3 regions of the Erythrobacter alti genome follow, and region 1 is predicted to be linked to each of the others. Evidence: predicted binding sites of a transcription regulator. Region 1 holds the regulator's gene; each other region holds the start of a gene.
What was found. The regulator LexA, encoded in region 1, represses DNA repair genes until DNA is damaged. The targets are predictions, from matches to a motif close to GTTCCNCNCTTGTTCT.

Region 2: the regulator LexA is predicted to act here: its motif matches at 4,641-4,656, upstream of AAC850_RS06315 (recA-like protein).
Region 3: the regulator LexA is predicted to act here: its motif matches at 4,916-4,931, upstream of AAC850_RS09475 (ribonucleoside-diphosphate reductase subunit alpha).

What each region holds. Positions count from the first base shown of each region.
Region 1 is NZ_JBBNAX010000004.1:81,434-91,957, forward strand. Features, by position in the region: gene AAC850_RS05265 (sensor histidine kinase) at 1-65, shown strand, start outside; gene AAC850_RS05270 (citrate synthase) at 85-1,371, opposite strand; gene gltX (glutamate--tRNA ligase) at 1,414-2,847, opposite strand; gene AAC850_RS05280 (ComEC/Rec2 family competence protein) at 2,876-5,059, shown strand; gene lexA (transcriptional repressor LexA) at 5,114-5,779, opposite strand; gene AAC850_RS05290 (molybdopterin molybdotransferase MoeA) at 5,852-7,057, opposite strand; gene moaC (cyclic pyranopterin monophosphate synthase MoaC) at 7,054-7,536, opposite strand; gene AAC850_RS05300 (DUF3597 domain-containing protein) at 7,692-8,066, opposite strand; gene AAC850_RS05305 (hypothetical protein) at 8,581-9,270, shown strand; gene trpC (indole-3-glycerol phosphate synthase TrpC) at 9,302-10,093, opposite strand; gene trpD (anthranilate phosphoribosyltransferase) at 10,090-10,524, opposite strand, start outside.
Region 2 is NZ_JBBNAX010000005.1:187,301-197,824, forward strand. Features, by position in the region: gene AAC850_RS06290 (putative DNA modification/repair radical SAM protein) at 1-314, opposite strand, end outside; gene AAC850_RS06295 (PilZ domain-containing protein) at 451-858, shown strand; gene AAC850_RS06300 (TerC family protein) at 915-1,721, shown strand; gene AAC850_RS06305 (CPBP family glutamic-type intramembrane protease) at 1,890-2,267, shown strand; gene AAC850_RS06310 (DUF6504 family protein) at 2,275-3,825, opposite strand; gene AAC850_RS06315 (recA-like protein) at 3,865-4,623, opposite strand; gene AAC850_RS06320 (pyridoxamine 5'-phosphate oxidase family protein) at 4,731-5,201, shown strand; gene AAC850_RS06325 (sodium-dependent transporter) at 5,280-6,716, opposite strand; gene panB (3-methyl-2-oxobutanoate hydroxymethyltransferase) at 6,805-7,677, shown strand; gene AAC850_RS06335 (DUF475 domain-containing protein) at 7,728-8,804, shown strand; gene AAC850_RS06340 (bile acid:sodium symporter family protein) at 8,782-9,762, opposite strand; gene prsR (PEP-CTERM-box response regulator transcription factor) at 9,788-10,524, opposite strand, start outside.
Region 3 is NZ_JBBNAX010000007.1:347,001-357,524, forward strand. Features, by position in the region: gene AAC850_RS09440 (hypothetical protein) at 1-265, shown strand, start outside; gene AAC850_RS09445 (DUF924 family protein) at 266-820, opposite strand; gene AAC850_RS09450 (DUF2059 domain-containing protein) at 827-1,234, opposite strand; gene AAC850_RS09455 (zinc-finger domain-containing protein) at 1,307-1,534, opposite strand; gene AAC850_RS09460 (ABC transporter ATP-binding protein) at 1,590-2,531, shown strand; gene nadB (L-aspartate oxidase) at 2,538-4,127, shown strand; gene AAC850_RS09470 (hypothetical protein) at 4,142-4,363, opposite strand; gene AAC850_RS09475 (ribonucleoside-diphosphate reductase subunit alpha) at 4,996-7,029, shown strand; gene AAC850_RS09480 (hypothetical protein) at 7,165-7,350, shown strand; gene AAC850_RS09485 (PilZ domain-containing protein) at 7,369-7,749, shown strand; gene AAC850_RS09490 (hypothetical protein) at 7,823-8,107, shown strand; gene AAC850_RS09495 (hypothetical protein) at 8,191-8,496, shown strand; gene AAC850_RS09500 (ribonucleotide-diphosphate reductase subunit beta) at 8,652-9,707, shown strand; gene AAC850_RS09505 (SIR2 family protein) at 9,716-10,524, shown strand, end outside.

The sequences.
Region 1 (10,524 bases):
TCGAGAGCGCGAAGGGGAAGGGTGCCCGCTTCACGCTCGAGATTCCGTCAGATCCGGAGGGCTAGGATCCAAGACCCCGATACATTACCGCTTCTCGACCGGTACGTAATCGCGCTGCGTCGGGCCCGTGTAGAGCTGACGTGGACGACCGATGACCTGGCCGGGATCGGAGATCATTTCGTTCCACTGCGCGACCCAGCCAACGGTACGGGCGAGGGCGAAGAGCGCGGTGAACATGGTCGTCGGGAAGCCAATGGCCGACAGGATAATGCCCGAATAGAAGTCGACGTTGGGGAACAGCTTCTTTTCCTGGAAATACGGATCATTCAGGGCAAGCTCTTCGAGTTGCAGCGCGGTTTCGAACACCGGATCTTTTACCTCCAGCGCGTCGAATACTTCGCGCACGGTCTTCTGCATCACGGTCGCGCGCGGATCGTAATTCTTGTACACGCGGTGACCGAAACCCATCAGGCGGAACGGATCGTTCTTGTCCTTGGCCCGCTCGATGTAATGCGGAATCTTGTCGGGCGTACCGATTTCACGCAGCATGTTGAGAGCCGCTTCGTTCGCGCCGCCGTGTGCAGGCCCCCACAGGCAGGCAATGCCTGCCGCGGTGCAAGCAAACGGGTTCGCACCAGACGAACCTGCAAGTCGCACGGTCGAGGTCGAAGCGTTCTGTTCGTGATCGGCATGGAGGATGAAAATCCGGTCCATCGCCTTTTCGACCTCGGGAATGACCTCATATTCCTCGGCCGGGACGCCGAATGTCATGCGCAGAAAATTTCCGGTGTAGCTCAGCGAGTTATCGGGCTGCATGAATGGCTGGCCGACCGCATACTTATAGGCCCAGGCCGCGATTGTCGGCATTTTGGCAATCAGGCGGTGGCTCGAAATCTTGCGATGTTCGGGGTCCGAAATATCGGTGCTGTCGTGATAAAATGCCGACAAGGCACCGACCACGCCGCACATGATCGCCATTGGGTGCGCATCGCGGCGGAAGCCCTGGTAGAACTGACGCAGCTGGTCGTGCAGCATCGTGTGACGGGAGATCGTGTAGGTGAAATCGTCCAGCTCGGCCTGGTCGGGCAGTTCGCCGTTCAGGAGCAGGTAGCTGACTTCCATGAAGCTGGAATGTTCAGCCAACTGTCCGATAGGATAACCGCGATGAAGCAGCACGCCTTCCTGGCCGTCGATAAAGGTCAGCGCGCTTTCGCAACTGGCGGTGGACTTATATCCCGGGTCAAAGGTGAACTTTCCGGTCTTCCCGTAAAGCTTGCGGATATCAATGACATCCGGGCCGCAGCTACCTTCAAGTGTAGGGAATTCGAAATTCTCGCCGCCTACTGCCAGATCTGCCTGCTTGTCCGCCAATGGGGTTCTCCTTCTAAAAATCCTGTTACGCAAACGACCCGTTCAGGTCGCCGCCTGCGCGTCAATCCGCGCGAGACTTTCCTCCCTGCCGAGGAGGACGAGCACATCGAAAATTCCGGGCGAGGTGGTCTGCCCCGTTAGCGCCGCGCGAAGCGGCTGCGCAAGTTTACCGAGGCCGAGCCCCTGCTCTTCCGCATAGGCCTTCAGATTGGCCTCCAGCGCCTCGATTGTCCAGTCCGTTTCGGCCTGCAACCTGCTTGATACAGACGAAAGTCGCAGACGCGCTTCTTCGTCGAGCAGGCTCGATGCCTTCTCGGTCAATTCGAGCGGCCGCGTCTTGAAAAGGAAGGCAGCCCCGTCGGCCAGTTCGTTGATATCGCGTGCGCGGGTTTTGAGGACCGGCATCGCTTCTGTCAGCAACGCGGTGTCGGCGCCGTCAATCCGCTCTGCTACCAAGCCGGCTAGTCGCGCATCATCGGCTGCGCGGATGTAATTACCGTTCATGTTCAGCAGTTTCTTCATATCGAAACGGCTAGGCCCTTTGCCCACCGCATTGATATCGAACAGCGCGATTGCTTCTTCACAGCTGAATTCTTCCTGGTCACCGTGGCCCCAGCCAAGCCGCAGCAGGTAGTTGAACAGCGCTTCCGGCAAAATGCCCAGCTCATCGCGGTAGGCATCAACCCCCAACGCTCCATGCCGCTTCGACAGCTTGGCGCCATCATTTCCGTGGATTAGCGGCACATGGGCATAGGTCGGGCGTTCCCAGCCATCCTCGACGTCCTGCATGGCGTCGATTACCTGAATCTGACGAAACGCGTTGTTGAGATGGTCGTCACCGCGAATGATATGCGTGCAGCCCATGTCCATGTCGTCCACGACGACAGCGAGCATGTAGGTCGGTGTGCCATCGGCGCGCAGCAGGATGAAATCGTCGATTTCACGATTGTCGACCTTCACGCGGCCTTGCACGGCATCTTCGATCACCGTTTCGCCGCCCTCGGGCGTCTTGATGCGGACGGTGAAGGGCGCACCTTCGGGCGCTTCGGACGGATCGCGGTCGCGCCAGCGCCCGTCATATCGCATTGGTTGCTTCGCGGCGCGCTGTTCTTCCCGCATCTGGGCAAGTTCTTCAGAAGTCGCGAAGCATTTGTAAGCCTTGCCTACTGCGAGCAGTTTTTCGGCCACTTCTGCATGGCGAGGCGCGCGTTCGCTCTGGAAAACAGTCTCTCCGTCAAATTCAAGCCCGAGCCAGTCCAGCCCGTCGAGAATTACATCGATCGCTTCCTGTGTGGAACGCTGCTTGTCGGTATCTTCGATGCGCAGCAGCGCCTTGCCGCCATGATGGCGCGCATATAGCCAGCTGAACAATCCGGTGCGTGCGTTACCGATATGCAGGAAACCGGTCGGAGAGGGCGCAAACCGTGTCACCACGGGCCGGCTTTCACCACCGCCATTGCCATCCGAACTTGCCATAACCGCTTGTTTCCTGTCCTGTATATGCATGGCCACTCGTCAGCCGCCAATGGTTCCGCTGGGGGACGACGATCGCGATGTTGCGTTGCAGCACACGCCTTGGCGAAACCGCGTCACTTTGTCCAGTATCGCAGACGCGGCGGAGGCATTTCTCGCGTCGGCGGGATTCGATCGCGGCCCTTGGATGGCGGTCCTCCTGGCCGCTGGCATCGGCGCGTGGTTTATCCTCCCCAATTCCGCAGGATGGGTGGCATGTCTCGCCGGGGGGCCGCTTCTCGCGCTGGCGGCGCTCGCCAAATGGAAAGGGAGGGTCGATCGCACGCATCTGGTGACCGCGCTGATCGCAAGCGGCGTGTTGTTCGCGTTCGGAACGGGGCTGATCTGGGCGCGCTCTGCGATCGTCGGGCAAGAAGCGTTCGAGCGTCCGATGTCCGAGATGGTTGAGGGGCGCGTGCTCGAGCGGATCGAACAACCCGCGCAGGACCGCGTGCGACTGGTTCTGGCAATTCGCAGCCCGGAGGACGGTGAGCCGGTCCGCATCCGTGTGAACGTCCCACTGGAGCAGGCGACGCCTGCGATGGGAGAGGGCGCGCTTGTCCGGGCGCAGGCCCGGTTGATGCCGCCTGCTGCGCCGATGCTGCCTGGTGGATACAATTTTGCCCGTCGGGCTTGGTTCGACGGGCTGGCAGCTACGGGCAGCCTGCAGGGAGACATCGAGGTGGTCGAGCCTGCGCCTCCGGACGGTGCCCTTATCGCCAGCATCCAGCGAAGCCTTTCCGGCCACGTACGCGGTGAGCTCGATGGATCGGCAGGCAGCATTGCCGCCGCCTTTGCCAGTGGAGACCGCGGAGCGATAAGCAAGGCCGACGAGGATGCCATGCGCGATGCAGGCCTGACGCACCTGCTCTCTATCAGTGGCCTGCATGTCAGCGCGGTCATCGGTGCAGCATATCTCCTGGCTATCAAGCTGTTGGCGCTGTGGCCCTGGTTGACATTGCGCGTGCGGCTGCCGGTAATGGCCGCAGCGTTCGCGGCGTTGGCGGGTATTGGTTACACGCTTTTGACGGGCGCGGAGGTGCCGACGGTTCGCAGCTGTATTGGCGCGCTGCTTGTCCTCGTGGCTCTGGCACTGGGCCGTGAGCCCCTGTCGCTGAGAATGGTGGCTGCCGCGGCCTTTGCCGTCTTGCTGGCATGGCCGGAGAGCCTGGTCGGTCCGAGTTTCCAGATGAGCTTTTGCGCTGTTATCGCGATTGTTGCCCTACACAATTCAGAGCCGGTCAAGCGTTTCCTGGCGCCGCGCGAGGAAAGCTGGCTGGCGCGGCTCGGTCGGCGGACGTTCATGCTGCTTGTCACCGGTATGGTAATTGAAATCGCGCTGATGCCGATCGTGCTGTATCATTTCCATCGGGCAGGCATTTACGGCGCATTGGCGAATGTCGTCGCCATACCACTGGTGACCTTCGTCTCCATGCCCTTGATCGCCATCGCGCTCCTGTTCGACACGATCGGAGCGGGAGCGCCGTTCTGGTGGCTGGCTGGCAAATCACTCGACCTGCTGGTGGGAATTGCGCATTTCACCGCCGGTCAGCCCGGCGCGGTCAAGCTCATCCCCCAGATGACTTTGACAACGGTTCTCCTGTTCGCTGCGGGCGGCCTGTGGCTGGCGCTATGGAAGGGCAGGGCGCGACTACTTGGCTTTCTGCCTGCCGCGGCGGCTATTGCCATGCTGATGACGACGCCCATTCCCGATATCCTGATCTCGGGCGATGGCCGACATGTCGGAATCACCGGTGAGGACGAGCGATTGCTCGTCCTCCGCGACACACGCAGCGCCTTCACCCGCGAGAACCTGCTCGAACTGGCAGGTGTAGAGGGCGAGACGATGCCCATGGCCGCGTGGCCCGGCGCGCAATGTAGTCCTGATTTTTGCGCCATAACGGTGGAGCGGGGTGGACGCGATTGGCACATATTGATGAGCCGTAGCCGCGATATAGTCGCCGAGCGCGCTCTGGCCGCCGCCTGCGAGCGGTCTGACATCGTAGTCTCCGATCGCTGGCTACCGCGAAGCTGCGAACCGCGCTGGTTCAAGGCCGATGCGCGAATGCTGTCGATCAATGGCGGCCTGGCAATCGATCTGGAGGGCGAGCACGTCAGAGCCGTTGCCGAGGCCGAGGGAGAGCATGGCTGGTGGCGCGGCCGCCGGGAATACTGATGCTGCCCGGGCTACCCGCGCAGGATCATCATCAGCATCAGTGATAAGGCCCGATCAGTGGTAACGGCGGAGCAGCCCTGCCAGCTTCCCCTGAACTTCCACCTGATTATCCGCGTATATTTGCGGATCGTAGGACGAATTTGCCGGATCGAGACGGATGCGGCCGCCATCGTGAAACAGATACTTCAATGTCGCTTCTTCGCCATCGACGAGCGCGACCACGATATCGCCATCGCGTGCAGTGGTGGCCTTCTTCACAAGCGCGAAGTCGCCATCGAAAATGCCGGCTTCAACCATCGAGTCGCCCGAAACTTCGAGCGCATAGTGTTCGCCGCTGCCAAGCAGGGCAGCCGGAACGGGCAGCGTCTGACTGCCTTCCAGCGCCTCTATCGGAACACCCGCAGCGATACGGCCATGAAGCGGAATTTCGATAACATCGTTTGCGGCTTGTGGTTGCGCAGCCGGTACCGAAGTTGCTTTGGCGACGGGGTCGTTCCCGGCGAGGTTCTCTGGCATCTTGACCACTTCAAGCGCGCGGGCGCGGTTCGGCAGGCGCCGGATGAAGCCGCGCTCTTCGAGAGCCGAAATCAACCGATGCACGCCCGATTTGCTCTTCAAATCAAGCGCCTCCTTCATTTCCTCGAAACTGGGCGAGATGCCCGTGTCTTCGAGGCGGCGATTGATAAAAAGCAGCAATTCGTGTTGTTTGGCGGTCAACATCGGCCTGTCCCTTGCGTCAATGTTCCACTTCGGGAACGAATAAGGAACAAGTATGAAACAGATTCGCCAAAGTCAAGCAATACCGCCATTTTGGAGCGGATAGACCGTTACGGGGTCACCAGTCCTTGCCGGCGGGGCGTTGCCACCTCTTTCGATGAAGCAATCCGCAGCTGCGAGCGTTCTCAAGGCGCTGCTGTCGCGTTGGAGCAGTGGCTGAGCGCCTTCGGGACACATTACGCCACGGATAAACTCGGTGCGTGAGCCATTGGCTGGCAGGTCTGCGGCGAGAGACAATGCCAGCGATTGCGGCATCGGATCGTATGAACCCGCAAGATGCCGAAGCAGCGGCAGGAGGAAGAAAAAGGCCGTGACATAGCTCGACACTGGATTGCCCGGCAGGCCCAGAATGATCTTAGTTCCCTTGCGGGCTACCAACAGTGGTTTTCCAGGTTTCATGGCGACGCGCCAGAAATCCAGCTTCGCGCCCCATTGCTCAAGGGCAGGACGGACCAGATCGTGGTCGCCGACTGAAGCTCCGCCGCTGATGATGATTACATCGGCTGTGGATGCATCATCGAAGGATTTAACCAACTTCTCGCGGCGGTCTGGGACCGGACCGATCCGATGCGACGATTCACAAAAAGGTGAAGCCATGATTCCCAACATTGCCCCATTACTGGCCGGGATCTGGTGGTCTCTGGCGGTTGCTGCATCTGCTACGAGTTCATCGCCGCTGTCGATGACACTCAGACGGGCCTTTCTCCCGACATCGACTGTGACTTGGCCCCCAGCAATTGCGAGCGCGCATCTGGCTGCGTCCATACGCGTTCCGGTTCGCAGCAACGCATCTCCGGCGGTGAAGTCGAACCCCTGATGACGGATGTGCCGGGGTGAAGCTGTAGCGTCACTTGCCACCCGCAGGTCATTGCCATCAAGCTGAGCATCTTCCTGCAGCAGCACGGCGCTGGCACCTTCAGGCATCAGCGCTCCGGTCGAGATGCGGACAGCATCGCCTTTACCAAAAGTGCCTTCAAAAGGATGGCCCGCGGCGCTTTCGCCGACGACGCGCCAGGAACCGGAAGGGTCGTTATCACCTACAGCAAAGCCATCCATAGCCGACAAGTCTGCCGGGGGCTGTGTTCTTCGTGCAATGATATCTGAGGCCAGAAACCGGCCGGCTGCATTTTCGATCGCAACAGTTTCCGCTTCAAGCGGTTGGGCAAGTGCGAGCAACCTGGACTGCGCGTCCTGCATGGATATCGGGGGAGGCAGATTCATTCCGCCTCGTCTTCGGCGTGCCAGTCACCACTCTTGCCGCCCGATTTCGAAATGAGGCGCAAATGTTCGATCACCATGCCCTTCTCCAGCGCCTTGGCCATATCGTAGATCGTCAACAACGCGATGGAAGTAGCCGTCATCGCTTCCATTTCCACACCGGTCTTGCCCGTCAGTGCCGCCACCGCGGTCACACGGATCGCATCATCCTGGAAAGCAAAATCGATGCGGACGGACTCCAGCGCAAGCGGATGGCAGAGCGGAATGAGTTCACCCGTCTTTTTCGCCGCCATGATGCCCGCAATGCGAGCGGCGGCCAGAACGTCCCCTTTCGGTCCACTGCCGTCGCGAATAGCGGCAAGTGTGGCTGCAGCCATGCGAATACGGCCCTCTGCCGTTGCAGTCCGCTTGTTGTCGCGCTTGCCGCTGACGTCGACCATTCGCGCCGCGCCGCTTTCATCAAGGTGGGTCAGACGCGGCATTGCTCATCATCCTTGCGTGGCAATTCATCGTGCAACGGAAAACGCCCCGCCGTGCATCGTGTGCAGGCAGGGCGTTGTGCGTTTGGATTATTCTGCGAGGCACGGATCATGCGATACCTGTGCCATACTCGTCCCGATCAGGACAGGGTCATGCTTCAGTCGCGGAGTGAAGCGGGGACATTGCCCCCGGCAGCGGCGAGGCGGTTCATCACCTGCTTGTGAAGCCAGATGTTTTCTTCCGCCTTGCCCGAATAATCATTGTCACCAAGCTCGTTCGCCAGTTCCTTGCGGTTTTCGTAACTTGGATCGAGATCTACCAGCTTCATCAAGTCGACGATCGAAGTGCGCCAGTTTAGCTTGTCCGCACCGTCCATGTTGTCCAGCTTGGCTTCGACATCGACATTGCTGACAGCCTTGGAAGATCCGCGGTTGAAACCTGTCGACTTGGGAGCGCCTACCGTTTTCGTCGGTGCTTCGTCATCCTTGTCATCGCCAAAGATCGCATTCTTGATCGTGCTGAAAATTCCCATGGTCTGGTTCCTCTTTCGATTTGTTCGGTATGGTGTGTTCATACACAATTGCACCGGTCTGGCAGAACAATGATTTTGTAAAATCTCTGTTCCTCGACTGAGCATGTCTCCACCAACTATTTTGCGGTTCCCGGTTGAATTCAATTGTCGAAATTTTCGAAGCTATTTATTTGTTTCGTTTGGGCGAGTTGCCCAGAATCGGGATAGGTCCCTCGGGGAATTAACGAAAATGCGATCAACTGTTTCTGCGCTCCTTGCGGGGTGCTTGATGGTTTCTGGTTGCGGCGGTGACGACAGTTCACCCGGCCCAATAGCGGGGCCAACTCCGACGCCCACTGCAACCCCGACACCCACTCCCACGCCCACGCCGAGCTATGCACGATACGCGAATATCACCGGCAATCGCTCGTTTGCGAGTTCATGTGCATCCGGCTTTTTCCGCGTACCGGACCCCCAAATTTACCCGGCGACGGCTTTTGGCGAGAGCTTAAGTTTACCCTACACAGCCGCCAGCATGACCTGGGCCATATCAGGTCCAAACCAGATCAATTTGCAATTCGGGCCTGCTGACGTTGATACGGCACCTCCGACACCCTCTTCGGCTGCATACAAGCGCACTTTGCCGAGCGGTGCTTCGGAGCGGCTCTACATCGGGGTTGGAGCCCTGGCGACAGGTACCGCGGACTATACGCGTGGTGCATATGTTGCGGGCTTCAATGGATCCAACCAGCCAATCATCCACTATTGCGTGCTCGGCGTACCAACCCAGTTGGATGATCGGCCGACCGCCAATAATGTGAGTTACGACAATTTCGGTGTCGGTGGATTTGCGCTGGAAACCAACACGAGCGGCGTGGTGACATATGAAATCAAGGACAGTGTCATCACCCAGGCAGTGAATCTTGCCACCGGCACTCTCAACACGAATATACGCCTGGTCGGCCGGCGCATCGAGAATGGCGTTCCGTCGGGTGCGATTACCGAACTCGGCAGGTACCAGGGGCAGGCATCTTTCGACGGCACGGTTCAGACCTACTCGGCAGATTTGACGAGCAGCAACTGGCAGAACCTCCAGTCCAATTACGGGGGTTGGTTCTTCGGACCGCAAGGCATCGAGACCGGTTTCAGCTTTGCAATCGTTTCCGAGGACGGCGGGACAGGGCGCCGGATTCACGTGATCGGCACGGCGATTGGAAAACGCTAGCCGGACGAGGGCGCTGCTACCTGGCTGATCGTCAGCCTTCGAGCAGCGCCCGCGTTGCTGCTTCTACATCGTCGGCCCGCATCAGGCTTTCTCCGACAAGAAAGCATCGGACGCCCGCAGCGGCAAGCCGCTCGCAATCAGCATGCGATTTGATCCCGCTTTCGCCGACGATCAGGCTTCCATCGGGAGCTAGCGGCGCAAGCCGCTCTGTAGTGGCTAGGTCGGTGGTGAAAGTGCGCAAGTCGCGGTTGTTGACTCCGATAAGCCGCGATTGGAGATGCTTTGCGGCACGTTCAAGCTCGGCTTCGTCGTGTACCTCGACCAGCACGTCCATGCCACGCTCAATAGCTGCGGCCTCGATTTCAACCATCGCGACATCATCCAGCGCGGCAACGATTACAAGGACCGCATCGGCCCCGATCATTCGGCTTTCGGCGACCTGCCACGGATCAACCATGAAATCCTTGCGCAACACCGGCAGGTCTACCGATGCACGCGCTTCCATCATATAGTCCTCATGCCCCTGGAAATAGGGCGCGTCGGTCAACACCGAAAGACATGCAGCACCGCCTTTGGCATAGTCCATCGCATGTTGATGTGGGCGGAAATCGGCGCGGATCAAGCCTTTGGACGGGCTGGCCTTCTTGATTTCCGCGATGAGGCCAAAGCCATCGTGTGCTTTCTCTTCGAGCGCCCGCCGGAAACCACGTGGCGCGCTGGAGTTTTGCGCTGCCCGGTCACAGTCGGACATGGTCATGGCGGTCTTGCGCGCAGCGACTTCCTGCCGCTTGTTGGCGCAGATCTCCTGCAGCTTGTCGGTCATTTGGCGGTCGCGATCCAGCATTCGAGCAGTGCCTTGGCCAGCCCCTTGTCTATAGCCTCGCCTGCTTCCTCGACGCCTTCGGTCCAGCTTTCCACTTCGCCTGCCACGATCAGCGCACCCGCTGCATTGAAAACGACCGCATCGCGATAGGGACCGGGCGCGCCCATCAAGAGGGCCTGCAGCGCCTTGGCATTGTGGGCAGCATCACCGCCACGAATGGCTTCGACGGGAGCGTGTTCCAGGCCGGCATCGCTGGCATCCACGCGCCGCATTGTGACATTGCGACCCTGCACGTCGGCAAGTTCGTTTCCCTCATCCAGGCTCAATTCGTCCAATCCTTCATCGCCCGAGATGATGAACGTCCGTTCGGTCCCGAGGCGCGCCATCGCATCGGCATAGATCGGGACATAGGCCGGACGGGCAATACCAAT
Region 2 (10,524 bases), on a different contig from region 1:
TTGCGCCGGTAGAAGGTCAGCGTCAGGTCTGCCACTTCCTGCGGCGTGAAGCGCGCACGGCGGACATTGCTGCTCTTGCGGTTCACGCAATAGTGGCAATCGAAAATGCAGTGATTGGTCAGCAGGATCTTCAGCAGCGAGATACAACGGCCATCGGGTGCATAGGCGTGGCAGATCCCCATCCCCTCGGTCGAGCCGATGCCCTTCCCGCCCTTGCTGTTGCGTTTGGCCGTTCCGGACGACGCACACGAAGCATCATATTTTGCTGCATCGGCAAGGATTTCGAGCTTCTGGATGGTGTCGAGCGCAGGCATGTGTTCTATATATGTTCTCTCGAGAGATTCGCCAATAGCCATTTGTACGAAATCGCTGAAATGCCGAATTAACCCTGCTTTCTCGCCGGAATTTAACCAATCTGAGGCCAAGGCCGGAAGAGAGGAGATCGCACCGATGAAATTGTTCGCCCGCGCGAAGCCTGTCCAGGCGCCTGAACGGCGCGCCGGGCCACGCACACGGGTCGACTGCATCGCCGCACTGCTAATGCCAAGCGGAGACCGCCCGGGCCGCCTGTTCGATATTTCCGCCACCGGCGCGCGCCTTTCTACCCAGGATCCGCCCGCGGCAGGCTGTTCGGGTATCCTCGACTGGACGATCCACGAAGCCTTTTGCCGCGTCACCTGGTCTAAACCGGGCATGTGTGGCGTGGAATTCGACAAGCCGATCAGCGCGGAAGTCCTCAAGAAAACAATCGAGAAGGCACCCGCCGGATCACGCGCGATGCCCGCGCAGGCCAATGACGATGGCGCGCATACGACCGTCAAACCTGGCGAACAGGCCCCCACCCGGCGGTTCTGCTGAGGATATAGGCCCAATGGCCACTTGAGCAGAAACAGCAGGTCGGGCATCAGGCCAGCATGGATATCATCGCCCTGCTTTCCGATCCCGCCGCATGGCTGGCCCTGCTGACCCTGATCGCTCTCGAAGTGATCCTCGGGGTCGACAACCTGATCTTTATCGCGATCTTGTCGAACAAGCTGCCCGAACACCAGCAAAGCAAGGCACGGCGCATCGGGTTGGCGTTGGCGCTGATCATGCGCATCGGCTTGCTGATGCTGATCGGCTGGATCGTGACTTTGCAGACGCCGCTGTTCGACCTCGGCATTGAAGGTGAACGCGGCGCTTATGGCGAACCGACTTTCGAAACGGCATTTTCCGGACGCGACCTGATCCTCCTGGTGGGTGGACTGTTCCTGCTGTGGAAGGCCACCAAGGAAATCCACCACTCCATGGAACCGGAAGACAATTCGGGCGACCTGCTCGACAAGACGCCCGATATGGCAAAAGCCGCCACCGCCACTTTCGGCGCGGTCATCGCGCAGATCGTCGCGATCGATATCGTCTTCTCGGTCGACTCGATCCTTACCGCAGTGGGCATGACGGATCATGTCCCGATCATGGTTGCTGCCGTGGTGATTACCGTTGGCGTCATGATGGTCGCGGCAGACCCCCTCGCCAAGTTTATCGAGCAGAACCCGACGCTGGTGATGCTGGCGCTCGCCTTCCTCGTGATGATCGGCCTGGTGCTGATCGCCGACGGCTTCGGCTTCCACGTGCCCAAGGGCTATATCTACGTGGCGATGGGCTTTTCGGTCGGAGTGGAAATCCTCAACATGATGCAGCGGAACAAGCGCGAGAAGATCGCGCAGGCTGCAGAGAGTTGAAACGCATGGCGTGGAATGTCGGAGGCGAATAGCCCTCCGCAATCGTGGCGAACGAAACTGTCGTCTGCGTTCCGTCTGCGGTTTCCTGCTGCGCACCGGACCGTAACACTCACCGAACTGGCGTGGTTGCTGCCTGCTTGCGCATTCGCCGTAGCCATCAGCGCCCAAATGGATTGGCAGCTCACCTTCGATCGCTCGACCTTGATGGTCGCGGTGATCGCGCTGTTTGTGCCTACACTGGGTGAAGAGCTGCTGTTCCGCGTCATTATGCTTCCCGCCCCTGGGCAGCACCGCCCATTCCCTTGGCTGGCTGCATCAATATCTATTGCCGCTTTCGTTCTGTGGCACCCATTGCAAGGCTTGCTGTTCGGTGGTGAGCGCGCAGCGATCTTCACCGATGGTGGCTTCTTGTTTGCGGTGTTCTGCCTCGGCATCGCCTGCACGCGCGCGTGGTGGAAGACTGGCTCGATCTGGCCTTGTGTAATTTTGCACTGGCTTGTCGTCGTTTGCTGGAAGAGTTTTGCAGGTGGGCCGCCCTTGGTCTGATGCGGGATCACGCAAACAAACCCTGCAAGAACCAGTCCGGCTCTCCGCCGCGCCCGTCTCCGGCAAGGCCTGCGCGGTATATCCAGTAGCGGCGGCCGGTAGCATCCTCGACGCGGTAATAATCGCGCAGCCGGGTGGAGCCTCTCTCGCGCCACCATTCGGGTGCGATCCTCTCCGGTCCTTCCACCCGCGCCACATCGAACAGATCGCCGCGCCAGCGGAAGCGGCGGGGGTAGCCATCGGGGCTGGCGTAGAGCACCGCGATCCGTTCCGCCCGGTCGAGCAGTTTCAGCGGACGCGCGTGGAAAGCGAGCTCCTCCTGTTGCACCGGTTCTGCCTCAAGCGGCGCCTGCCAGCCTTGCGCACGTTCGGGAATATGGCTGGCGCGCAGGATCGGGCGCTGCACCGCATCGCTCCCGAGCCGCACGGTCAGCCGATCGACACAGGCGGACAGCGAGGTGCCGTGTTCCTCCGCCGCTGCCTCCAGGTCGGCCTGCCCCAGCTTGAGCGGCTCTGCCCAACTGGCACGCAGGCGCAGCATCTCGATCCCGAAGCCAGCGTCGACATCATCCAGCCTGGCCGCAAAAAGACGGCAGATGTGGTCCGGATCGCGCGTGGCGGCGGCCAGTTCGAGATCACGCAAGAGCACTTCGCCATCGATCCGCCACATGCCCAACTGGAGGCGGCGAGCGCCCTCGCCCCGCCCTTCCAGCTCGCGCGCCATGTCCGCTGCAAGGTCTTGCACCACGCGGTCGAGCAGGCTGCGGTGACGGATCGGTTCAAGCAACCGGCGCTGCACCAGCGCGGCAGTGAGCGGGATGACGGGAAGCAGCGGTTCGGGCACGCGGCCCGCCAACTGGTCCATGCGGACAAGCGGGTTGGCGGAAGGTGACTTGCGATTGCGGAAACGGCGGTGGATGGCATCGCGTCCCGTGCTCCCCTTGCCAATGCCCGCCAGATCGCCGAGCCGCTTGAGCCCGAGGCGGCGCAGGACAACCAGCACATCATTATCGAGCCGCAAGGCCGCGACCGGCAGGTCGGCAAGGCGATTGGTGATGTCGTCCTGCTGGGAAAAGATCGCTCCGGGCCGGGCATAATGCGCCAGCGCCCAGGCTGCCCCAGCGGTGGGCGCGATGGCGGCGCGGACGGATAGGCCGCGCGCGGCGCAACGCTGGGCCACATCGGCGAGCAGGCGGCGCTCTCCGCCAAACAGGTGCGCCACGGCGGAAACATCCACCAGCAGCCCGTCGGGCGCGTCAATCGCGCTCCACGGCCCCCAGCGCTGCGCCCATATTGCCAGTCGTTCAAGGAAAGCGAGGTCGCCCGCCGGATCGCTCGGTCGCACTTGCAACTGCGGACATAGCGTGCGGGCGTCGGCCAGCATCATGCCGCGCGCCGCGCCCTCTGCCTGTCCGGCAGCATTGGCGGCATCGATCCGCGGCCCGTGCGCGGTTTCGGTGATCAGCGCGAGCGGCTGTTCGTCGGCCCCTTCGCCCGGTTTGCAATCTTCGGAGTGCCGCCAGCGATCAAGCGCCAGCTCGCAGGCCCAGATCGCCATGATCCGGCGTTCTTTGACATGCTCAGGACAGGAAGCCACTCACCCATTGCCTCCGACAAGTGCCATATTGCCCACCTTTTCCTCCGGCTGCTCGCCGTGGGTGTCATGGCCGTCTGCAAGGCGTTCGGCGGCGAGGAAGGATTTTCCATCGCGCAGGATCCATTCTCCGGGAGCGTGGCTGCGGGCGCGGAACAGTTGCGCCTGCCAGGCCGGATGACCGGGGGCAGCGGGGTTCCACAACGGCGGGGCAGAGGGTGCCGCACGCATCTGCCAGCGCATACGTGCCGAGCTGAGATCGGTCTCGGCATCGAGGCGGACGAGGAACAGCGGCACGCCATGCCTTTCCGCCGTCAGGCTGAGGCGGCGCGAGGCGGTGAAAGTGAGCGCGCGCGGGTTGCCCGCAACTTCCCCGATCACACAGGCAAGATCGCGGCACCGGACACCTTCCTCCAGCGCGAACAGCGCATCCTCGGGCGTTTTGGCGGCGACATGGATCAACCGGTGACGCAGGTTTTCAGGAAGGCCGGGACGATAAGGCCGTCCACCCAATCGCCGCGCCGCCTTGTCCTGCACCCACAGGATGCTGCGTTCCTCTGCCGAAGCACCTGCATCGGCATCGTTCCCACGCGCACGCAACCCGTCGAGCGCGAGCGCCAGGGCAGCGCCCGCACCGCTCGCTTCACCGGCGGGGGCGAAAATCTCGCTGTGCAATGCAGCTTGCCCGCCCGGATGCCAGCGCGGGTTGCGGGCACCGGGAGAAGCCAGCTCCACCGCGCGTGGCAGGGAAGCCATGTCCATGTCGAATCGACTCCTTTGTTCTGTTTATGTTCCCATGCTGTGACTTTGGCAAGCCGACCGGAACCAGTTCGCGCCCGATACCGTTGATAAGCCAAAGGAGAATTTTCATGAGCGACACCGAAGACCTGAAAAAGAAGTTCTGGAAGGCGCTGGACGACAGCCCCTTCCTCTTCCTGCACCTTGATAAGGCGCCCGACACTGCCGTGCCGATGACCGCACAGCTGGACAAGGACGCGGAAAGCTCGATCTGGTTCTTCACCAGTCGCGATCATTACCTTGCCAACGGCGGCCCCGCCACCGCGACCTTCGCCGGCAAGGGCCACCAGATGTTCGCACGATTCTCCGGCACGCTGACTGAAGAAACCAGCCGTGAACGTCTGGAGAAACAATGGAGCCAGATCATCGAAGCGTGGTTTCCCGGCGGCAAGGACGATCCGAACCTCCTGATGCTGCGGATGGATCTGGGCCAGGCGGAAATCTGGAACAGCGATCTGGGCTTTATCGATAACGCCAAGATGCTGATGGGCTTCGACGTGCGCGAGGATGCCCGCGAAGAACACACCGAGACGACGCTTTAAACACGAGACCGAATGGTTCGTCACGCAAGAGCCGTCGCCCCACCGGGCGGCGGCTCTCTCGTTTCCCGCTAAGCCAACTCAGGACGTGCCGAGCAAGCCCGGCACCAGCCCGAACAGCAGCACCAGTCCCACAGCAATCGGACACAGCCACGCAACGAGGAAACGCCACAGCATGAACATGCCGCCGGAAAGCCCGGTCTGCTGCTGGATCAGGCGACGGTCGGCAATCCAGCCCACGAAAATCGCCACCAGGAACGCGCCGAGCGGCAGCATGATCTTGCCCGTAAAGCCATCAAGCGAATCAAGTATGTCGCTGTCGGCAAAGATGTTCCAGAAACCAAGCGGGCGCACATCCGACCACACGTTGTAGCCGAGCGCACATGCGACACCGATCAGGAAGGCGACACCGCCAACGATGATTGCCGCAAACGGACGCCGGAAACGAAAGCGGTCGATCACCCACGCCGTCGGTCCTTCCAGCAGCGAAATCGAGCTGGTCAGCGCGGCGAAGAAGATCAGGACGAAGAAAACAAGTCCGACAAGCGAACCTGCGGGCATCTGGTTGAAGGCAATCGGCAGCGATTGGAAGATCAGCGCGGGTCCCGCAGCCGGATCAAGGCCGACCGCAAACACGATGGGAAAGATCATCAAACCCGCAAGGATCGCCACGCAGGTGTCGGCAATCGCAATCATCGCGGCAGTAGGCGCAAGCTTCACATCGCGCTGCACATAGGCACCGTAAGTCAGCAAGCCGCCCGCCGCGAGGCTGAGCGAGAACAATGCCTGCCCCAGCGCCTCATTAAGTGCAGTAGGGTTCAACTTGCCGAAGTCCGGGGTAAACATGAACGACACGGCCCGTGCGAATTCTCCGGTGAAGGAACCGTAGATGGTCACGATGACAAGCAGTACGAAAAAGGCTGGCATCAGCCACTTCGCAGCCTTTTCGATCCCGTCATGCACGCCGCTTGCCACGATCCAGATCGTCGCCGCCATGAAAATTGCGTGCAGCATGATCAGCTTGCCTGGATCGGCGAACAGATCGCCCATCCGGCCGGTAATCGTGGCCTGATCTTCCCCGGCGAAGGCTACCGAAAGTGGATTGCCGCTAAACAGTGCGCCAAGGAAATCCTCGCCTGCGACGAACACGTAGTTGATGACCCAGCCGGCTACGACCGAATAGAAGGAAAGTATCAGGAAGCCGGCGGTAATCTGCAACGCGCCGATGCCTTTCCAGGCCTCCGAACGGTTGGAATGTTCTGCAACCTTGCGGACCGAGCCAATCGCGTCTTCACCGCCGGCACGTCCCAGCAGCACTTCGGACAAAACCAGCGGAAGGCCCAGCAAAACGACGAAACCGATATAGACGAGGACGAAAGCGCCCCCGCCATTCTCGCCCGCAAGTGTCGGAAAACGCCAGATATTGCCTAGGCCAACGGCCGCACCAACTGCCGCAAGGATAAAAGCGGTGCGTGATGACCAGTGGTCGCCGGTCGATCCCGATTGGGTAAGTGCCATGTATGTTTATCCTCTTGACCCGCAAAGTTGCGCATTCATGCAATGAATCAACGCTCGCGTCGAGGGTTCTGTCTGATAAAGGGGTCATATGTCCACGACCTACACACTCGATACATCGACCAGCCGTGCGAATCCCACGCCTGCACCCATGCGGCGGCTGACTGTTCCCAAGATACGTGCGCGCAAGGTAGATGGCGTTACGGCAGAGCCGCTTGTGATGCTGACCGCCTACACCGCGCGGCAGGCCCAATTGCTCGATCCGCATTGCGACCTGCTGCTGGTCGGGGATTCGCTCGGTCAGGTAATATACGGTCTTCCCTCCACCATTCCCGTCACGATGGAGATGATGAGCAATCACGCTGCCGCGGTCGTTCGGGGTAGTTACCATGCGCTGGTAGTGGTCGACATGCCGTTCGGCGCATACGAAGCCTCGCCTGAAGATGCCTTCGATGCTGCCGCGACATTGCTCAAGGCGAGCGGAGCCGCAGCCGTAAAGCTCGAGGGCGGAGAGGCGATGGCCGAAACCGTCGCTTTCCTCACGCAGCGCGGCATCCCTGTGATGGGCCATGTTGGCCTGACCCCACAAGCAGTGAACGTGCTGGGCGGCTATATGGCGCGCGGGCGCAGCGATGCTGAGGCGCAGAAGATCGTCGGCGATGCAAAAGCGCTCGATGAAGCGGGAGCGTTTGCCGTCGTCGTGGAAGGCGTTGTCGAACCCATCGCCATCGAAGTCACCAAGGCAATTGCCTGCCCGACCATCGGCATCGGAGCTTCGGCGCAGTGCGATGGGCAAGTGCTGGTCACCGACGACATGCTTGGCATGTTCGAGCGGGTGCCGCGCTTCGTTAAACGCTACGAAGACATTGCGACGACCATTTCAGACACAGCAGCCAAATATGCAGCAGAGGTGCGTGAACGCACATTCCCCGGGCCGGAACAACTTTACCAGCCCAAAGATTGACGCCGCAAACCTCCACTTCAAAACTTCCAGTTTCCAGGACGACATACCGCATGGCCACGCTCAAGCGCTTTTACGGATTCTCATTGATCTTCACCTTTATCTGCCTCGCGCTCGGCGTTTGGTACGGTTGGTCGAGTTCTGGCGGAAGCGTGCCCGATACACTCGCGATGCTGTGGATTATCGTGATCCTCTCTGTCCTGGAGGTTTCGCTCAGTTTCGATAATGCCGTGGTCAACGCGTCCGTTTTGAAAGAGATGGACGAAGTTTGGCAACGACGCTTCCTCACCTGGGGCATCGCCTTCGCCGTGTTCGGCATGCGCATCGTCTTCCCGCTCGCAATTGTTGCAATCGCGGCGGGTATCGGTCCTATCCAGGCGGTCGACCTCTCGTTGAACGATCCGATCGAATACGAACGCCTGGTCAACTCGGCGCATATCGGCATCGCAGGTTTTGGCGGTGCCTTCCTTGCCATGGTGGGCATGAAGTTCTTCTTCGATGCCGACAAACAGGTGCACTGGATTGCGAAGGTGGAGCACGCCCTGTCCAAAGTGTCTGCGCTGCCAGCCATCGAAATTGCCCTGTTGCTCCTTGCCATCTATCTCATCTCCCTGTCACTTCCGGCTGACGATGCCTTGACCTTCATCACTGCTGGCATGTTGGGCCTTGTCACCTTCATCGCCGTCGAGGCGGTAAGCCATTGGCTGGAGATGCGTGAAGAAGCCGCCAGGTTGCGCGGGAACATCGTGCGCAGCGGTCTCGGCGGATTCCTTTATCTCAACATTCTCGACGCCTCTTTCAGCTTTGACGGAGTGATCGGCGCTTTCGCCTTGTCCAACAACATGATCGTGATTGCGCTGGGCCTTTCGATCGGCGCAATGTTCGTGCGCTCGATGACAATCCACCTTGTGCGCAAAGGTACGCTTGCAGAGTACCGCTATCTCGAACACGGTGCCTTCTGGGCCATTATCGTGCTGGGAGCGATCATGCTGCTTTCCGCCGTATGGCATATCCCTGAAACGATCACCGGCCTGATCGGCGGCGTGCTTATCGGACTAAGCTTCTGGTGGTCGGTACGCCACAAGCGGCGTGAGGATGCAGCTGGCGCTACCGCGCCTGAGGCGGGTTGAACCTGTTCGCCAGAGGTGCGGAAATCACCAACTGGATCAGGTGGTAGAGCAGCAGGGGTAGCAGCACCAAACCGGCCACTTCAGGCGGAAACAGGATGGCGGCAAGTGGCGCGCCCATGGCAATGCTCTTCTGCGCTCCTGCAAAAAGGAACGCGGTACGATCTGGGCGATCCAGCCGGAGCAAGCCGCCCAGCCCCCATGCTCCGCTAAATCCGAATGCCAGCATGGCTCCGACAAGGCCAAGCAGGATACCCCACGAAGCCAAGTCGATCCGCGTCCAGATCCCTTGCTCCACCGCACCGGAAAACGCGACGTAGACCGCGATGCCGATGGCGATGCGATCAGCCCATGAAACCAGCTTGCGATTATCCGCAACCAGCTTGCCAAAGCGGCCCTGCAGAACCTGCCCTATGACGAACGGAAGTAGCAGGATCATGCCAATCCGCTCCAGTGTCGAGAGGTCTATCCCAGGATTCGCCTGCGCCATGCCGGCGCTCGACAGCCAGATGATGATCGGCGCAGAGACAAAGACCCCCAGGATATTCAGTGTGGCTGCCGCTACGACCGAATTGGCTACATTTCCGCCTGCCAAAGAGGTGTAGGCCGTGGCGGATTGAACGGTCGAAGGAAGTACGCCAAGGAATATGAAACCCAACGCGACGCTGGCAGGGAGCACATTGTCCGCAAGCGCGAAGACAGCCCATCCTGCCAGACCCATCGCGCCGAACACCCACAACACCAGCGGAAGCAGGAAGCGCAGATTGCGCATGCCGCGAAACACGTCTGCGCGCGGCAATCTGAGACCGTTGAGCAGGAACAGCACAAAGATTGCGCCGTCGGATACTCCGCGGGCCACCATCCTGCCCTCGCCTGTGACCGGCATTAAGCTGGCCAGCAGGATTGCCAGCAGCAACAGGCGCACAAGCGGGTCGAAGAGGGTTAGAACGCGCCCGATCATGGCTGCGCGCTGTGCCGTTCCCGCTTCAGGCGTGCAAGTCGTATTGTTTGAGCAGGTCGTAAAGGGTCGGACGACTTATCCCGAGCATCTTGGCGGTGCTCGTGATGTTTCCTTCGCTGCGAGCAAGCGCATGGCGAATGACCTTGCGATCGGCCTTCTCGCGCGCACTCTTTAAATTGAGCACCGATGCTCCCTCTTCCTCGCCATCACCGAGGTCGAGATCCTCCGCCCCGATCAGCTTGCTATCGGCCATGATAACCGCCCGCTTCACGCGGTTCTCGAGCTCGCGGACATTGCCAGGCCAATTCCAGCCGTCGATTGCAGCCAGCGCATCGGGGGCAAAGCCGGTCACAGATGGGTTCATCTCTTTGGCAAAGCGTTTCAGGAAAGCCTTGGCTAGCAATGTGGCATCGCCCGACCGCTCCGAAAGCGCAGGTATCTTCACCACGACTTCGGCTAGCCGATAGAACAGGTCCTCGCGAAAACGCCCGTCCGCGATCATTGCTTCAAGGTCCTGATGAGTGGCGCACACGATCCGCGTGTCGACCGCTATGGACTTGCGCCCACCGATGCGTTCGATCGTGCGTTCTTGCAAGAAGCGCAGCAGCTTGACCTGCAAGGGCAGCGGAATGTCGCCTACCTCGTCGAGAAACAGCGTACCGCCATCGGCCAGCTCGATTTTGCCTTCGGTAGTTTTCACCGCCCCGGTGAAGGCGCCCTTCTCGTGCCCGAACAACTCACTCTCGAGCAGGTTTTCAGGGA
Region 3 (10,524 bases), on a different contig from region 1:
GCCGCGACCGATGGCATGGGCGTTCGAGTGGTATGATATTACCAAGCCGCTGAAGCTGACCCGCGGAGAGCCGTGGTTCTATGTCTCTTTCGAGACCGAAAATCCCTCTGCCCGCGTGCGCCTGGTCGAACAGGAAATGACCGAAGAGCTAGATGGCTACCTCAATTCGATCATCGACGTGTCGAATTACGTCAACAAGACCTATGGCCTGTTCGACGAAGCGAAGCGGATGCGGCCTGAAAAGCTGCTGAAGCCCAAAGGCTGATTACCACGCAAATCCGGCATCGATCGCGCGCTGCTCGGCGCGCGTCATGTCGCGGCCCAATATGCGGTTACGATGCGGATAGCGGCCGAAGCGTGCGATCATCCGGTGGTGGCTGCGGGCGAAACCCAGATTGCGGCCCCCATTGATGCGGCGGAAGACCTCCAGCGAGCGGCGATGGTCTGCAATGTCTTCGCTGTGCATCAGCGGCATGGCGAGGAATTGCGACCAGCGGCGCGGGAGAGCCGCATTGAAGCCTGCATCAAGAGCGCCATGCGCAATCGACCGGGCGAGCGGATCGAGCGCGAAAGCACGCGGCGTGCCGCGATAGATGTTGCGCGGCATCTGGTCGAACAGCAGCACGGCGGCGAGCGCGCCGCGCGGGTCGGTCAGGAATGTTTCGGGAGGAGATGTGCGAAGCGCCTCCAGCTCGGGCTGGAAGCGCTTGGCACACGTGGTGTCGAGCTTGTCAGATCCGCCCCACCAATCGCGCGGGGACAGTTCGTGAAACCAGAAATACAGGATCTCGGCGGCCCAGCGCCTTGGCGCCAGGCCCACGCCGGATCAGCCTTCGAAGTCTTCGGCTTCGGTGTAGGGTACCCAGTCATCGAGGAAGAGCACGCCCGAGAAAATCCCGGTGCTGCGGTCGATCGTGCGCGTCACGTCGTGGCGGCAAAGCTGGCTGCCATAACGTTCGATAATGGGAATGTCCCAATTGGTCAGGTTCTGCGGGTTGCGTGCCCGTGCGACCCACAGCGTATCACCGCGTTCATAGGCGAGGCCGACATTCTCGACTACGCGCAGGCGGTGGGAGATAAAGGTGCTGATGCAGGTGGTAGGCTCGCCTGCGACGCGGCCCTCTACCAGTTCGGCAAAGGCATTCTCGGCGCGTTCGGCTCGGTCCTGCGCGAGCGCGGGGGACGACATGGCCAGCACGATCGTGGCGGCAGATGCGGCTAGAAGCTTTTTCATGGTGTTTCTCCTGACCAAGGCATCTAGCACAATTTCACTGAACACAGGCTGACAAAATGGGGTGAAGCGCCCCTACGCAGCAGCGTCGGGCACGTTCCCGTCGTCCGCCGGGCCGCCTTCCAGAACAAAACGGCGGTCGCAATAGCCGCAATCGACATAGCCTTTCTCGTCAATCTGCATCCACACGCGCGGATGGCCCAGGCTGACCGGCTTGTAGTTCTCGCCGCCGCGAATGTCTCCGGCGCCATCGCACCAGACGCGCGGGGTATCGACGATTGTGGTTTCGGGTGCTTGATCCATAAGGCGTGCTCCTATCGCTTTACGAGGCACGGGAAAAGCCCCTAAGAGCGCGGCGATGACGCAATCAGCAATCGAGATACGCGATCTTCGCAAAACCTATGCCGGGAACAAGAAGTCCCCTGCAAAGGAGGCGTTGAAAGGTGTCAGCTTCGATGTGCCGCAAGGGCAGGTTTTCGGCCTGCTCGGCCCCAATGGCGCGGGCAAGTCGACGCTGATCAATATCATGGCGGGGCTGGTCAACAAGACCGGCGGCAGCGTGAATATTTGGGGCCATGATATCGACAGCGACCATCGCAATGCGAAGCTGAATATAGGCATCGTGCCGCAGGAAATCGTGTTCGACCCGTTTTTCACGCCTTTCGAAGTGCTCGAGAACCAGGGCGGCATGTACGGCATTTCCAAGGCGCTCAGGCGATCCGAAGCGCTGCTGAAAGCGGTGCGGCTGGAAGACAAGCGCAATGCCTATGCCCGCACGCTCTCGGGCGGGATGAAGCGGCGGCTGCTGATCGCCAAGGCCATGGTCCATTCGCCGCCGATCCTCGTGCTGGATGAACCGACCGCCGGCGTCGATGTCGAATTGCGCCGCCAGTTGTGGGACCTGGTGGGAGAGATGAATGCCGAGGGCGTGACCGTCGTTCTGACCACGCACTACCTCGAGGAAGCCGAGCAGTTGTGCGAACGGATCGCTATCATCAACCACGGCGAGTTGATCGCCAACAAGACCACCCGCGAACTGGTCGACATGGCGCGCGAGAAGATCGTTCGCGTCTCGCTCGACAAGGATCTGGGCGGGCCGATCATGGAAGAAGCCTTCACCAAGGCCGAAGTGATCGACAACCGCGTGCTCGAAGTGACCTACAACCGTGACGCTGCGAGTGCTGGGCAGGTGCTCGCGCTGATCCAGCAGCACGGCTATGGCATCGAGGATGTAACCACGCGGGAAGCCGATCTGGAAGATGTCTTCGTGCAACTGACTGCACCTGCCGAGGGGGCGTAGCGACAATTGCCTGACAGCCATAAATATGACGTCCTGATCATCGGCTCCGGCGCGGCGGGGCTGACGGCTGCGCTGACGCTGGCGGAGACTTGCAAGGTGCTCGTCCTCGCCAAAGGTACGCTGCGAAGCGGCTCGACCGCATGGGCACAGGGCGGAATCGCTGCTGTGCTCGATGCGGGCGACACGTTCGAGAACCACGTTCGCGATACGATGGTGGCGGGCGCCGGGCTGAACGACCGCGAGACGGTGGAATTCGTTATCGAGGGCGCGCCGCGCGCGATTGACCGTTTGTGCGAGCTGGGCGTGCCGTTCAACCGCGAGAGCGGCGACCTCCACCTCACCCGAGAGGGCGGCCATTCGCATCGCCGGATCGTCCATGTCGATGATGCCACCGGCTGGGCGGTGCAGGCCGCGCTGCTCAAGGCGGCGGAGGAAAGCCCCAACATCACCCTGCTGCCCGATCGCACCTGCGTCGATCTCATCACCGGGCGGCACGAGGTCAAATATTCAGGATCAGGCCGTGTGTGGGGTGCCTATGCCCTCGATACCGCGACCGGCAAGGTGGAGGCCTATACCGCGAAGGCCACGATCATGGCGGCGGGCGGCGCAGGCCGCGTCTACCAGTTCTCCACCGCACCGCGCGGCGCGACGGGCGACGGGATTGCGATGGCATGGCGGGCAGGCGCGCGCGTTTCCAACATGGAAATGATGCAGTTCCACCCGACCTGCCTGTATAATCTCGACGTCAAGAATTTCCTCATCACCGAAGCCGTGCGCGGCGAGGGCGGGCGGCTGTTCCACCCCGAGACCGGCCATCGCTTCATGGAAGAATATGACCGGGAGCGCATGGAGCTGGCCCCGCGCGACGTGGTGGCACGCGCCATCGACGACCAGATCAAGCGCTACGGCCTCGACTACGTGCATCTCGATATCAGCCACGAAGAGCCGGAATTCGTGAAGCAGCATTTCCCCACCATCTATGAAAAGCTGATGGGGCTGGGCATCGACATGACCAAGGGTCCGATCCCGGTCGTGCCCGCGCAGCATTACACCTGCGGCGGCGTGGTGATCGACCTCGATGGTCGCACCGACCTGCCGGGGCTTTATGCGGCGGGTGAAGTCACCGAAAGCGGGCTGCACGGGGCGAACCGGCTGGCGTCGAACTCGCTGCTCGAATGCTTCGTCTTCGGCGAAGCGGCAGCACGCGATATCCTCGCCCATTGGGACGGGTTCGAAGCGCCGCCGCCGGTGCGCGAATGGGACGAAAGCCGCGTGACCGATTCGGATGAAGAGGTCGTCATCAAGCAGAACTGGACCGAGATCCGGCGCATGATGTGGAACTATGTCGGCATCGTGCGCACCACCAAACGGCTCGAGCGCGCGGGCAACAGGATCGACCTGCTCGGCAAGGAGATCGAGGACTATTACGGCGCGTTCCGCGTCACCACCGACCTGATCGAATTGCGCAACCTCCACCAATGCGCCGACCTTATCGTGAGCAGCGCCCTACACCGCCACGAAAGCCGCGGGCTGCACTACACGCTCGACTATCCGGAAACCGATCAGGTCGCGGTGGATACGGTGCTGGTGCCCTAGCGCGCCCAGACCCCTCAATCCCCCATCATCAGCACGAAGACGAAGGCGAGGAAGGTTCCGCCAAGGAACAGCATCCAGCTCCAGTAGAAGCTGAAATCGAGCATCAGGGGAGCGTAGTCCACATCGACCTTGAAGATGTTAAGCATTCCGCCGGTCGCGCCGCCCGAGCCCATGAACAGCGCGACCACCACGGTCAGGAATATGCCGAAGGGTATGGCCTTGAGGAAAGCGATCATGGTGCACCCGTTCCCAGTGAAATCCGTCGGGCCGATTCTCTAGCGCAATTGCGCCCGTGATCCAACGCAGCGGCCCCTCTGGTGGACAATTCGCAAGCAAATTGCGCGGCCTGATTCTTTTGATTCAATGCTCACCCCGTTTGATCCACTTTTGTGAAACCGCACAGATTTTTTTCCGCAGATTGATTTTGCCTCTTGCGCATTGCGCGAGTCATGGGAAATCCGCGCGTCGCGGCGTGTTGTGTGGTTCATACACCCTTGCGATATCGTCTCTTGACTCGGTAAATTCTTTTTAACCCTCTTGCGTGCGAGTCCGCGCTGATTCACTATGGGTTGTGGTCGTAATGCCGGGGGCACCCACAAGACCTAGATTTTGGCCTACAGCGTGCATTTCGCGCGACGGGGTCGGATTCGCTGCGATTGTGGAGCATTTCGGGGACGGCCGGTGGAATAGGCGTGGACGACGGGTGGACAAGACGGGGGACAAGTTTTTGCCTCCAGACGGGTGAGAAAATCGCTGTGAACGACTAGATAGGCAGTGGCCTGCCGAGTCGAACACAAATGGAACATTGGAGAGATGGCAGGCATTGAACCTGTACATCCTCCGCAAAGACGGACGGGAAACGGGGCTAATGGAATTTCGGAACGGAGATGATGCGGCGATGGGTCTGGAAGATAATGTCGCGGGAGATGCCCCGGAAAACACGAAAAGCCCGCCCAAAAAGGCGCGCAAAGAGGCAGTAAGCATGGACAAGAAAGACGCCGGTACCGACGAACTGATCGCTGCCGAAATAGCCGGAGCGACGGCAGAGGCGCTGGCCGAGGCCACGCGCGCTGCGTCCAAGGCGGACAGCGATTCCAAAACCATCCAGCCGCGCCGCTTCGACGTGAAAACCGATGCAGAGCGCGATGCCAATTTGACCGCTTTCGGCAAGGAAACGCTGGAAGACCGCTACCTGCTGCCGGGTGAAAGCTACCAGGACCTGTTCGCCCGCGTCGCGGACGCCTATGCCGATGATGCCGAACACGCGCAGCGGCTGTATGATTATATCTCGAACCTGTGGTTCATGCCCGCAACGCCCGTCCTGTCGAACGGCGGCACCACGCGCGGCCTGCCGATCTCCTGCTATCTCAATTCGGTGTCCGACAGCCTCGATGGCATTGTCGGCACGTGGAACGAGAATGTCTGGCTGGCCTCCAAGGGCGGCGGCATCGGCACCTATTGGGGCAATGTTCGCGGCATTGGCGAGCCGGTCGGCCTGAACGGCAAGACCAGCGGCATTATTCCCTTCGTGCGCGTGATGGACAGCCTGACGCTGGCAATCTCGCAAGGTTCGCTGCGCCGCGGCTCGGCCGCCTGCTACATCGACGTGCACCACCCGGAAATCGAGGAATTCCTCGAAATCCGCAAACCATCGGGCGACTTCAACCGCAAGGCGCTGAACCTGCACCACGGCGTGCTGCTGACCGACGACTTCATGGAAGCGGTGCGCGCTGGCGAGGAATTCGAGCTCAAATCGCCCAAGGATGGCAGCGTTCGCGGCAAAGTGAATGCGCGCTCGCTGTTCCAGAAACTGGTCGAAACGCGCCTCGCAACGGGTGAGCCCTACATCGTCTTTGCCGACACGGTGAACCGCATGATGCCCAAGCATCATCGCGACCTGGGGCTGAAGGTTTCGACCTCCAACCTGTGCAGCGAGATCACCCTGCCGACCGGTATCGACCACCTCGGCAATGATCGCACTGCCGTGTGCTGCCTGTCTTCGCTCAACCTCGAAAAGTGGGAAGAGTGGGAAGGCGACAAGCAGTTCATCGAGGACGTCATGCGCTTCCTCGACAATGTGCTGCAGGATTATATCGACCGCGCGCCCGACGAGATGGCCCGCGCCAAATATTCCGCCGAGCGTGAACGCAGCGTCGGCATGGGCGTGATGGGTTTCCACTCCTTCCTCCAGTCCAAGGGTATCGGTTTCGAAAGCCCCATGGCGAAGGTATGGAACCTCAAGATGTTCAAGCACATCAATGCCAAGGCGAACGAGGCCAGCATGATGCTCGCCAAGGAACGCGGGCCGTGCCCCGATGCCGAGGAAATGGGCGCGATGGAGCGGTTCAGCTGCAAGATGGCGATCGCTCCGACCGCCTCGATCAGCATCATCTGCGGCGGCACCAGCGCGTGTATCGAACCGATCCCGGCGAATATCTACACGCACAAGACCTTGTCGGGCAGCTTCATCGTGAAGAACCCCTATCTCGAGAAGATCCTCGACAAGAAGAGCAAGAATTCGAACACGATCTGGAACTCGATCCTCGAAAAGGATGGGAGCGTCCAGCATCTCGATTTCCTGTCGGTCGAGGAAAAGGCCGCGTTCAAGACCAGCTTCGAAATCGACCAGCGCTGGCTGCTCGAATTCGCCGCCGACCGCGCGCCCTTCATCGATCAGGCGCAGTCATTGAACCTGTTCATCCCTGCCGATGTCGACAAGTGGGACCTGGCGATGCTGCACTTCCAGGCATGGGAAAAGGGCATCAAGTCGCTCTATTACCTGCGTTCCAAGAGCGTGCAGCGCGCAGGCTTTGCCGGCGGCGTGGAAGCGGACAACACCGGCGAAGTGGCGAAATACGAGCTGCCGACGACCGACTACGACGAATGTCTGGCTTGTCAGTAACCATCCGGTCTGGCTGAGTGATTGCAGGGCGGCGGTTCATCGAGTGATGGATCGTCGCCTTGCTGCATCTGGCGCCAAGGCTTGCCGATCACACGCGCCGGGTGAACAGGGGCGGCTCAACGAGGGAAATTGCATATGGACCGGGACACGCTTTTCATCTCCGCCATCGTCGTGGTCGGCATTCTGGCGATATTGAATGCGTGGCGCGGGGCAACGCTCATGCGCAGCGGTGATGTGCCCGGCGGCCGCAAGTTCCTGATCATGGGTCTCACCATGCTGCTCATGATGGCATTCGCAATCTACATCCGTCCGACGGGCTGATTTACCGCTCCTAAACCAGTGGCTGTTATCGACACGGTCATGCAGACGCGGAAGAAACCCCGTAAGGTCCTGACTGTCCCGGGACGCTATTTCACCGGCCAAGGCGAGCCGGTGTCGGTACGCCTGCTCGACCTGTCGGTCGGGGGCTGCCGCTTTGCAATTGGCGAGACAACGCTGCCACCCGGCTCGAGCCTGCAGGTAATCATCGCCGATCGCGGTCCCTACAAGGCGCATGTCAAATGGTGCGCCGATGGCGAATGCGGCGTGACCTTTGACGTGCCGCTCGACGAGGAAGACTACAATAGCTTTCGCAACAGTCATGTTTTCGACTTCTCTGACGAAGGCGCGCCCGGCACCTTCACACCGATAATCGGCGACGGACGACAACGATTCTGCTGAAGGCACTTCGCGGCCTTGCCAAGCCGCGCTTTCCTGCCCATCCTGCGCCGAAACCGGTCGGAGGATTTCGGACATGATGGCACGCACCGCCTTGGGACTCGCTCTGCTGCTGGTTTTGTCGGGCTGCGCCAGCCAGATGGATGGCGCGGTGCAACAGGGGCATCCATTTCCCGGTTTCTGGTGGGGGCTGTGGCACGGTTTCATCTTCCCCTTCGCCTGGGTCGGATCGCTGTTCAGCGAGAATATCGCGGTCTATGCCGTGCCAAACACCGGCGGCTGGTACGATTTCGGCTTCTTTCTCGGCGTAACGGTTCTGGGCGGCGGAAGCGTTTTCGGTTCGAAAAAACGGCGCGGTTGACGCCGCTGACGCAAGCCCGTTTCTCCCTGCAAGGCGTCCCACGGTAAGGCTTCCCTAACCATTCGTGTCGTATGGCAGGTCCCATGGCGAGCCGACTGCACAAACGATTTCCGACGCATCACGGGCATGGCGAGGTGAAAGTCTCGCGCTATTTCGTGCTGTATGTCGCGCAGGTCGCGTGGATTGCGCTCGGCTTTTACCTCTATTCGGGCGCCTATTGGCCCTCCACCTGCCAGCCCGACAATCTGCTCGAGATCTACAGCTGCTCGGCCCGCCTGCCGCAGGATGGCGGCGGCTGGCGCGAAGCAGCGCTGCTGACCTGGCTGTGGGCGACCCCGATCCTGATCGCGCTGGAAATCTCCCGGCGGATGGACAAGGGCCAGAAATAGGCTGCAAAAGCCGCGTTTTCCGGCGTTGCGGACCCGCGACGCGCGCTACCCACAACTTACCGGCTTTTATCCCCGACCCAAAGTGCATGCTTGCTATCGAATCAGTGGTATGATTCCCTATATAGGTTGTTCGCACTTACCGCCGGAGATACCAGATGTCGTTGCTCGAAGCCCGCAAGACCTACAAGCCCTTTGAATATCCGTGGGCCTACGAGTTCTGGAAGCGGCAGCAGCAGGTCCACTGGATGCCCGAGGAAGTTCCCTTGGGAGAGGACTGCCGCGACTGGGCGCAGAACCTCACCGATCATGAGCGCAATTTGCTCACCCAGATCTTCCGCTTCTTCACGCAGGCCGATGTCGAGGTGCAGGATTGCTACCACGAAAAATACGGCCGCGTGTTCAAGCCGACCGAGGTAAAGATGATGCTGGCCGCCTTCTCCAACATGGAGACGGTGCACATCGCCGCCTATTCCCACCTGCTCGACACCATCGGCATGCCCGAAAGCGAATACGGCATGTTCCTCGAATATGAGGAAATGAAGGACAAGCACGACTACCTCCAGGAATTCGGCGTCGACAATGACGAGGATATTGCCCGCACGCTGGCGATGTTCGGCGGCTTTACCGAAGGGCTGCAGCTGTTCGCCAGCTTCGCCATGCTGATGAACTTCCCGCGCTTCAACAAGATGAAGGGCATGGGCCAGATCGTCAGCTGGTCGGTGCGCGATGAAAGCCTGCACTGCGAAGGCATCACCCGCCTGTTCCACGCCTTCTGTGCCGAGCGTGACTGCCTCACCAAGTCGGTGAAGGAAGACATCATGGACATGTGCCAGAAGACGGTGCGGCTGGAAGATGCCTTCATCGATCTCGCGTTCGAGCAGGGCCCCGTGCCCGGCATGACGGCGAAGGAAATCAAGAAGTATATCCGCTACATCGCCGACTGGCGGCTGAGCCAGCTTGGCCTGCCGAACATCTACATGGTCGAAGACCACCCGCTCCCCTGGCTCGCCCCGCTGCTCAACGGCGTGGAGCACGCCAACTTCTTCGAAACCCGCGCCACCGAATATTCCAAGGCCGCCACCAAGGGCAATTGGAACGACGTGTGGTCAAGCTTCGACAAGCGCCAGAACGCCAAGGCCGCCAACGAGGAAGAAGCTGTGGACGAGGGTCCGGACATGTTCGGGGACGATACTACGCAAGCTGCGGAGTGAGATAAAAGTTGGCCGGCTCAAGCCTGCTTCTGGGCGCTGGTGTTTCGGTAGACGCAGGAATCCCGACAGCTATCAATCTGACTGAAAAAATTTATGACAAACTGCAAAGGTTTCGCGGAACGTCAGAAGCTCAGCTTTATGGATTCGTTGTCGCCAAGATTCTGACAAGAAATGCGAGACTCGGGCAGAGTCCATTTGCCAAGGTCAATGTCGAAGAAGTCTATGATGCATTGAAACGATTTTCGCGGAGGGAAGACGACCCCCTCAACGAATTTGTTACGTCATGGGATGATGGACTCGCGCGCCCCAGCTTAGATACATCCAAGATTAAACAAAAACTAAACGGATTAATACAGATAGACCATCGCTCCCCTCGTGGACCAAGCATAAAACTAGATGGATGGCGACTTGACGATATTTTGAATGAATTTCGTCAATCCATCGAATCTAATTCTCCAAAAATGAGCTTGGAGGTTTACGTTCGCGCATTGGCGGAATGTTTGAGCCCAGACAAATATAATCATGAATACTTATCGAAACTCACCGAATATTGCGCTCAGCAATCAGATGTCGTTGCAACGCTAAACTACGATTTGCTCTTTGAGAAAAATTGTGACTCAAATGGGTATAAATACGACTATGGATTAGGGAGATGGAGAGATCGAAAAACGATACGATTTTCTCCAGAAACCATAAAGTTCATAAAGATACATGGATCAATTAATTGGTTTTCGCATGGTGATGACGTGGAAATTGATCCAGAACAGAAGAGTAACTTTAAAAGAGCACTCATATTCGGCGGACAGTCTGACAAACT